2 linked regions of the Prochlorococcus marinus XMU1411 genome follow. The protein of the gene in region 2 binds, or shares a complex with, the protein of the main gene of each other region. Links are inferred from orthologs where the notes say so. Each region holds a gene or a part of one and is shown on either strand. Other genes may lie near its edges.

The links. The genes of interacting proteins can lie anywhere in the genome.
Region 1: the proteins of prfA (region 2) and prmC are in contact, whole or in part, in a crystal structure (PDB 2B3T), measured with the Escherichia coli proteins. The link is inferred for Prochlorococcus marinus XMU1411 from one-to-one orthologs.

What each region holds. Positions count from the first base shown.
Region 1 is NZ_JAAORI010000003.1:16,576-19,423, forward strand. What follows is about bases 1-2,754. They hold prmC (peptide chain release factor N(5)-glutamine methyltransferase), read left to right. Parts: upstream 1-819; coding sequence 820-1,689; downstream 1,690-2,754. Other genes in these bases: HA145_RS01695 (2Fe-2S iron-sulfur cluster-binding protein), read left to right, coding at 191-553; psbM (photosystem II reaction center protein PsbM), read left to right, coding at 656-808; HA145_RS01710 (L-threonylcarbamoyladenylate synthase), read left to right, coding at 1,713-2,294; minE (cell division topological specificity factor MinE), read right to left, coding at 2,610-2,754. Also shown: more of minE, read right to left, coding at 2,755-2,848. UniProt on the Escherichia coli protein: Methylates the class 1 translation termination release factors RF1/PrfA and RF2/PrfB on the glutamine residue of the universally conserved GGQ motif, i.e. on 'Gln-235' in RF1 and on 'Gln-252' in RF2.
Region 2 is NZ_JAAORI010000006.1:3,559-10,016, reverse strand. The notes cover bases 1-2,975. They hold prfA (peptide chain release factor 1), read left to right. Parts: upstream 1-928; coding sequence 929-2,023; downstream 2,024-2,975. Other genes in these bases: alr (alanine racemase), read left to right, coding at 2,607-2,975; HA145_RS08560 (HNH endonuclease), read right to left, coding at 2,032-2,589; rpmE (50S ribosomal protein L31), read left to right, coding at 641-901; rpsI (30S ribosomal protein S9), read left to right, coding at 217-627; rplM (50S ribosomal protein L13), read left to right, coding at 1-207. In the rest of the region: more of alr, read left to right, coding at 2,976-3,806; HA145_RS08545 (formyltransferase family protein), read left to right, coding at 4,384-5,211; HA145_RS08540 (polysaccharide deacetylase family protein), read left to right, coding at 5,216-6,157. UniProt on the Escherichia coli protein: Peptide chain release factor 1 directs the termination of translation in response to the peptide chain termination codons UAG and UAA.

The sequences.
Region 1 (2,848 bases), on a different replicon or contig from region 2:
GCTAAACATCACGATAGTAAGGGTTTTTTAGTCTTTGAGGGATTTTTGTAAATAAATTTATTTTCTTGCAAAAATTGGGCAAATCAATAAGCAGAACTGGAGTTACAAGGAATTTTAAGCTAAAAATTGTTAATATTTTGGTCACAATTCTCAAAGTAAAACGCCAAAATAAGAAAAATAACTAAAAAAAATGGCAACTATCAGATTTATCCGTGAGGATTTAGAGGTTAAATGTAATCCTGGTGAGAATTTAAGAGAATTAGTAATGAAAGAGAATTTACAACTTTATGGATTAAAAGGAATTTTAGGAAATTGTGGCGGAGCAGGGCAATGCAGTACTTGTTTTATTTCAGTTGAAGGAGGAAGCAAAAATTCTTTAAGTCCTCTTACATCAGTTGAAGAAGAAAAACTTAAAAATAGACCAGAAAATTGGCGACTTGCATGCCAAACATTAGTTAAATCCTCTACAGTCATTTTAACAAAACCACAATCTCCACCTTCAAATTTTGAAGAACTTAAAAAAAATAGCGAAAATAAAAAATTACCTCGCTAATTGTTTAAGACTGTTAATTAGTTGATAAAAATTTGTTTATTTTTCCACTTTATTTCAAGTTATATGTCTATAGTCTTAATACCTAATAGAACTGTCAACTAAATGGAAACAACTAATTTCGGATTCGTAGCTAGCCTTTTATTTGTAGGGGTGCCAACAATATTCCTTATTGGTTTATTTATTTCTACTCAAGATGGCGAAAAATCAAGCTTCTACTCAGAATCTGGTAAAGGTAAGCTTGGCCCAAAACGCTAAAGCTTTTATAAATGCTAAGCATTTCTGTAAAAGAAATTTTATTTTGGAAAAAAAAACAACTTTTTAAGGGTGGAGATCATGAATCTCTTGCTCTTTTACTTGATTCTGTAGGCGGTATATCAACCAGTGATCTAAACTCGCTTAGTATAAATCCTGAAGGAAACTTATATTTAAAAAAAAACTTAGAATTTTTAGAAAATATTTGGGAAGATCACTTATACAATTCAACTCCAATTCAATACCTTTGTGGAATAACTTTTTGGAGAGACTTAAAATTAAAAGTTACAGAAAAAGTTCTTATTCCTAGATCAGAAACGGAACTTGTAGTAGATATTGTCGGCAAAATTTTTGGAAAAAAATCTGAAAAATTATTGTTTGCTGAATTAGGGACTGGATCAGGTGCTATAAGTATTGCTTTGGTATTAGCGTATCCTTTGTGGAATGGAATAGCAACAGATATAGATCAAGATGCATTAGAAATAGCCAAAGAAAATTATATAAATTCTACTAAACAATCAAATTTGAAATTTTATTGCGGAAATTGGTGGAATCCTCTTGAAAGCTTTAAAGGAAAATTAGATTTCGCCATTTCGAACCCGCCATATATCCCTAAAGATACTTATGAAAAATTACCCAAAGAGGTTAGAAATTTTGAACCAAAAATTGCTTTATTAGGCGGCGATGATGGTCTAAAACATATTAATGAAATAATTCAAAACGCACCATTATTTTTAAAAGAGAGGGGATGGCTAATTTTAGAGAATCACTTTGATCAAGGTACAAAAGTAAAACAACTACTTTTAAAAAATAAATTTACTTCAATAGAAGTTGTGAATGATCTTTCAGGTATTGGTAGGTTTACCATTGGAAGATATAAATAAATTATTATTGGTTCCCAATCTAGATGAATTTAGTAGATTACAAATCAGCTTCGAAGACTCTAAAAAGTGGTTTACCTATAATTTTTCCAACAGACACCTTACCAGCAATTGGATGCTTGCCAAAATTTTCAAATATTATTTATGAGTTTAAAAAAAGAGATAGAAATAAACCCCTGATTCTTATGGGATCCGAACACAAACAATTAATTGATTTTGTTCACGATTCAGCTAAAGAAGATTATAAAAATATAGCTTCAAAATATTGGCCTGGAGCTTTGACAATGGTTGTCCCTACTTCAGAAAAGCAGAGTTCAATCCTCACAAGCAATGATCTTACTCTTGGGCTGAGGATTCCAAATTCATATATGGCTCAATCTCTCATGAGAGAAACAGGCCCATTGTTAACTTCAAGTGCAAATATTTCAGGTTTTAAAGGATCAATTGCAGTTGAAGGTATTGCTCTAGACTTCCCTTCTTTAAAAATATTAAGCCCTATCCCCTGGGGGAAAAGTAGTGGAAAAGCTAGTACTATTATATTTTGGAAGAAAAGCGGAGATTGGAGTTTGATTAGAAAAGGAGAAGTATTAGTTAGGGAATTGTATTAATGTTTTTATTATTATTTTTTGTTTTATTAATTCAATTTTTTACTTATTGGATATTTGAACCACTTGCATCTTTTTTAGAGTATGTTCTCGCAATAAAATTGTTTCCTATCATTGCTCTGATAGGTTTAATCTTTTTATTTTCAGCAAAGAATATTCAACAGAAATAAATAAGGCAAAATGCCGGCTAACAGATTTGAACTGATGACCTTCGCTTTACAAAAGCGCTGCTCTACCGCTGAGCTAAGCCGGCAATTTCTACATCTTACAATTAGGGAGGGTCAACTATCAGTATTTTTTTAGCTTTTTTTAAATTTATTACTTTTTGACATCATTATTAGCTTTATCAGTTTTATTAGTTTTTTTGAATTTTATTTCTCCTGAAATAGTCCTTTTGATTGGTAAATTTGCAACTAATGCAGTCATTCTATCCTCAGTCTCTAAACTAACTGCTACCTCTTCAAAATCAATTTCCACATATTTAGCAACAACATCAAGAATCTCTTTCCTCATTTTATCTAAAAGATCAGTTGTTAAGGAACTCATATCAACTCTGT
Region 2 (6,458 bases):
AGAAGACATTCTGGCAGACCAGGAGGAATGAAAATTGAAAAATTTGAGTCTCTTCAAGAAAGAATTCCAGAAAGAATTATTGAGCAAGCCGTTAAGGGTATGCTTCCTCACAATTCTCTAGGAAGACAGCAATTTAAAAAACTAAAAGTTTATAAAGGGGCTGATCATCCTCATGCTGCCCAGAATCCTGTATTATTGAATAGTTAATTTATTAAAATGAATAGTCAAATAAAAAACAAAGCTGTTTATTGGGGGACTGGAAGAAGAAAAACTTCAGTAGCCAGAGTTCGCTTGATTCCAGGGAATGGACAAATTAAAATTAATGGCCGTTCTGGAGATGATTACTTAAACTTTAATCCTCTGCACTTAAATTCAATAAAAGCCCCTTTGCAAACGTTAGGCCTAGAAAATTCTTATGATATTTTTGTTAATGTTTTTGGTGGTGGATTGACAGGTCAAGCAGACGCTATTAAGCAAGGTGCAGCAAGAGCACTTTGTGAATTATCCCCAGACAACAGGAAACCTCTAAAAACTGAAGGCCATCTAAGTAGAGATCCTAGAGCAAAGGAAAGAAGAAAATATGGTCTTAAAAAAGCTAGAAAAGCTCCACAATTTTCCAAACGTTAAAGAAATTTCAATCATGCCAAAATCAGAAATCCACCCAAAATGGTATCCAGATGCAAAAGTTATTTGTAATGGAGAAGTTGTAATGACGACAGGTTCAACGCAGCCTGAACTACATGTTGATGTATGGAGTGGTAATCATCCCTTCTTTACTGGAACTCAGAAAATTCTTGATACTGAAGGTAGAGTTGATAGGTTTATGAAAAAATATGGAATGGGTTCAGCTAATTCAAATACATCTGAAGAGCAAAAAGAAGAAAAAGATTCTAATAAATAGATTTTTCAAAATTAAGCATAATTTCAATTGGAATACTCAACACTAATCGCAAGGTTGAAAACTGCTTTGGAAAGTTTTAAAAGTTTAGAAGTGCAGCTTGCAGATCCTGATGTAGCTAATGATCCTAAAAAATTAGAATCAATAGCTAGAGAAAGATCAAAATTGGAACCTTTGGTGATTGATTTTAATAAGTTGATTGATACTGATAAGGAAATTGAAGATTCAAAAAATCTATTGAAAGAGAATAGAAATGATAAAGAGATGGAATCTTTAATAAATGAAGAGTTAATTAATCTTGAGGAATCCAAGAATAAACTTATTCAAAAAACAACAATCGCTTTATTGCCTAAAGATCCGAGAGATGAGAGAAGTGTAATGTTAGAAATCAGAGCCGGTGCCGGTGGTAACGAAGCTTGTATATGGGCGGGTGATTTAGCGAGAATGTATGAAAGATACGGACAAAAAAATGGATGGTCTGTAAAACCTGTTAGTGCTTCCGAGGCGGATATGGGAGGATTTAAGGAATTAGTTATCTCGGTAAAGGGTGATTCTGTATATAGTCAACTGAAATTTGAGGCTGGTGTACATAGAGTTCAAAGAGTTCCAGCTACTGAATCACAAGGTAGAGTACACACTTCTACAGCAACAGTAGCTGTCATGCCTGAGGCTGATCCTGTTGAGGTTAAGATTGACCCTACTGATTTAGAAGTTGGTACAGCAAGATCAGGAGGTGCGGGTGGACAAAATGTTAATAAAGTAGAGACTGCTATTGACCTTCTCCACAAGCCCACTGGAATAAGAGTATTTTGTACTCAAGAAAGATCGCAATTACAAAATCGCGAACGAGCAATGGAAATTTTAAGAGCTAAATTATATGAAATTCAATTAAAAGAAGCTAATGCAAAAGAGAGATCGCAGAGGCTTTCACAGGTTGGAACAGGCGATAGGAGCGAAAAAATTAGAACTTATAACTTTAAAGATAACAGGACAACTGATCATAGATTAGGTTCTAATTTTTCACTTGAACCAATTCTTGCTGGTCAATTGGATGAAGTTATTGATGCATGCATAGCACAAGAACAAAAGAGAATGATGGAAAATTTTAATAATGAAGTCGATTAAAATTTTATTTATATTGCAACGCCTATTACATATTTACTCCATTCTTTATGTCTGCCAGAATCAATTTGTCTTGTCGCCTCAAAATTAAGATTACTTAGTGGACGGTAAGGTTTACGCTTTAAAGGCATATTTGCTTCTTCTGGAGTCCGATTACCTTTTTGGACGTTACATCTAAGACATGCCGTAGTAACATTTTCCCAGTTATCAGTCCCACCTCTGCTTCTAGGGAGAACATGATCGATTGATAAATCACTACCCCTATAGTTACAGTATTGGCATGCATTATTATCCCTAAGAAGAATATTTTTTCTTGTTAAGGAAACTTCTCTAAAAGGTACTTTTACGTAGTAACGAAGTCTTATAACTGTAGGTAATTTTCTGCCGCAATGTATTGAATAAGATTTATCTTCCTCTAAACTTTCTGCTTTACCTTTTATCATTAAAATAACTGCTCTTTTCCAAGAAGTAATGTTTAAAGGTTCATAAGATGCATTTAAAACTAGAGTCTGGCCCATGCCAAAATACAATTTACATGTCATGCTAACTGTATATTTCAATAAACGCATATAATTGTGCAAAGTTAATGCAAATTCAGCAAACAATTCAGGGATTTAATTTTGACAAAAATTCAACTTTTGAAAAAGATATAGATCCGAAACAAAGAGCATGGATTGAAGTTAGTGGAAAAGCATTGGAATCAAATGTCAGACAGTTAAGATCAAAATTAAGTAAAAGCTGTCAATTTATGGCAGTGGTTAAAGCTGATGGATATGGACATGATGCGAAAGTAGTTGCTGAATATGCTATCAAAGGTGGGGCTTCCCAACTAGGAGTTGCAACTTTAAAAGAAGGTATTAAGCTTCGTTCTTCTGGGATTAAAAAACCAATTCTTATCCTTGGTAATCTTTATACGAAAAGGGATTTAATAATATCTTTTAAAAATGATCTTATGCCAACTATCAGTAGTTTAAGAGAATGTTTAATTTGTAATAATATTGGTAACCACTTTGGTTTGAGATTTCCTTTACATTTAAAAGTTGATACAGGAATGTCAAGATTAGGGTTTGAATATAATAAATTTGTTCAGCAATTTGAAAAAATAAAATCTTTTGAAAATATTTCTATAGAGGGGATTTACAGTCATTTATCATCTGCAGATGATAAAAACTCATCAGAAGCTAAAAGTAGTTCGCAATTGCAAAGAAAGAAGTTTGAGGAATTATTAAACCAAATAAATATTGATAGGAATCACAATATTAAGATTCATTTGGCTAATTCTGCGGGCATGCTTCTAAATAAAGATTTTCATTTTCATATGGTAAGAGTTGGGCTTTCTATGTATGGATATAGTCCTATTTCGACAATTCATAAAAATTTATCGCTTAACCCAGCTTTATTTTTAAAGGTCAAAGTAGCGTTTATAAGAATTATTGATAAAGGGGTAAGTGTAAGTTATGGAGGAAAATTTGTTAGCAGTAGAAAAACTAAGTTAGCTGTATTAAGTATTGGTTATGCCGATGGAGTCCCAAGGAAACTCTCAGGAAAGATAAATGTTATGCACAATAGTAAACTTTATCCGCAAGTTGGTTCTATAACTATGGATCAAATGATGGTAGACATAACAGGTTCAAATGATATTAAAATTGGTAGTACGATGCTATTGTTAGGATCTGACGGAGACAAAACAATTTCTCCCGTTGACTGGGCAAGAGAATCTAACACTATTCCATGGGAAATTATTTGTTCGTTTAAAAATAGATTGCCAAGAGTTCAGGTTGATTAGACATTTCGATTAAATAAAAAATTTTGAATGTTTGCAAAAATATTGATAATGTATAAGAACTGGAGAGGTGGCTGAGTGGTTGAAAGCGGCTCCCTGCTAAGGAGTTACAGGAGGTAACTTTTGTCGAGGGTTCGAATCCCTCCCTCTCCGTCCCAATCTGTTGCCTGAGGATGTGACGAAATAAAAAAATCAGTAATAGCAGAGGGTATTGATAATTCTTTAAGCCTATGGCTGTCTCACAATGCCATAATTTACTAAATCATGTTGTGAGCTATGTTGTGAGGCTAACAATTTTTAGATTTTTATTTTCTCAAGTAATAGTAATCCTTTTGCAGAGAAATGTTGTGAGTAAAAATAAAAATTTATAAATTTGATTGTCTAACGTTGCCTATGGTTGCCTAGCGTTGCCAAATATTTCCAGTCCGATTTCCTCCCTCACCGTATTATTGAAGAGCATCGTATATGATACGCCCTAGTAGCAATTTATAGTGATATGTTTCCATAAATAGAAAGATCAGAGACCTTCTTTTATGTTCACAATCTTCTGAATGCTATTATTGCTTAATTTATAAAATTAATGTCTACAGTAATTTTTACTTCCAGTTCACTTAGACATAAAGCATTTGCAGCGATTATAAACAATAATATAAACTTAGATTTAGTAAAAGTTTTTCATGAAGAAGGTTCGCCTCTGAATGAATTGGTAGAGAAAAGGAAAAATAATGTTGTTGAATTAGGTCATTTAGAAGCAAGATCGCTTGCAGAAAAAGATTTCTTCGAACTATACATAAATATGCAAAACAAAATAAAATCTATCTCAGATATTGTTCCAAAGTTTTGGTTTTCAAGTAAAGATTGTCTTGAGATTCTAAAAGAAATAAATCCAAGGCAAATTTTGGTTTTCGGTACGTCAATAATAAAAGGCGAAATTATTAATACCTTTAAAAGGAAGATTTTGAATCTCCATTTAGGTTTAAGTCCTTATTACAGGGGTGCAGGTACTAATTATTTTCCTTTTGTAAACAATGAGCCTGAATATGCAGGAAGTACTTTTATGTATCTTGATGAAGGCATTGATACTGGAGAAATCATACATCAAACAAGACCAATAATTAATGTTACTGATTCATTTCATCAATTATCAAATAGATTCTTAATTCATTCTTTTAAGACCTATTCAAAAATTGCTGAGAGAAACTTGCAATTTGGTTTAGAAGATCCTGTAAAAAATAATACTAATAAAAATAGTAAAAGGCTAATTTATAAAAAATCTGACTTTTCTAGGGAAAGTGTAATTAAAATGTATAATAATTTTCAAAACGGTATGCTTGATCAATATCTTTTAAATCAAAAAGATAGATGCAATAATGTACCTATCAGGGAACAAGATTGGCTTAAAACTTGAAATTATGAAAGCATTAATGTTCCATTATGTAAGGAAATTTGATTTAAATTTTCCCTATTCAAAACATAAGGAAATTGATGATTTCGCAAAAGAAATAAAAAATTTAATTAGTTTAGGTTATGAATTTAAAAATGTAACTGAGGCAATTAATTCTCTCAAAAAAGATGAAGATTTAAATAAAGTCATTTTGCTTACTTTTGATGATGGATTAAAAGACCATTTAAATGCAGCAAAAATCTTAAAAAATTTAGGTATTACTAAAGGTACATTTTATATACCTACTCAACCCTATTTAAATAATGAAATACTCCATGTTCATAAGGCACATTTAATATTATCTAAAGAAGGTGAAAATTCATTAGATTTGCTTTTTGAAGCATGTAATCATTTAGATATTTCAATAACAGATCATAATAATTATGAGATTGAAAAAGAAAATTATAAAAATGCTTATTCAAGATTTGATGCTAATACAAAAATAAAAGAGTTCAAACGTTTAATTAATTTTTATGGATCAATTGGAGTGAGAGATGTTTTACTTAATGAAATAATAAGAAAATTAGGAATTTTAAAAAAAGCTGAGGATTTATATCTCTCATTTGATGAAATTAAAGAAATATCTGAAATGGGTTTTGAGATAGGAAGTCATGGAGTATCACATACTTTATTATCAAGATTAGATAAAAAAAACCAAAAAGAAGAATTATCTAGTTCAAAGAAATTTCTTGAAGACTTAATCTCAGAAGATATTAATTCATTTTGTTATCCATATGGAGGGAGAAAAAGTTATAACCAAAATACTTTAAGATTATTGAAAGAAGTTAATTACCATAATGCAATTTCAGTAGAACAAAGAAGTATTAATAAGGAGACTATAAAAAATAATCTATTTGAGATTCCTAGATATGATTGTAATCAAATTAGGGAACTATTTTTAAAGAGATAATCCTTTTTTTTAATGCAATATTTTATCTACTCGGCAGAGTGAGACTCTGCTATTGTTGATTTTTGATATTATCAAACTTCCTTTTTGAAAATTATTCTGCGAGAACTATACCGTCCTATATCTTTCAAATTAGGTAGACCAAATTGCAGTAAAAGCAGAGGGTGTTGGATTCAGGGAAGAAAATCCTCCTTCCTTATTTTTTATACTTCCCTTTAGCTCCAACTAGTTCTAATTGCTTTCAAATAGTTTCACTCTAAACTCCTCCTTCTCATTAATTGATAAATATTTTTTGAATTTATAT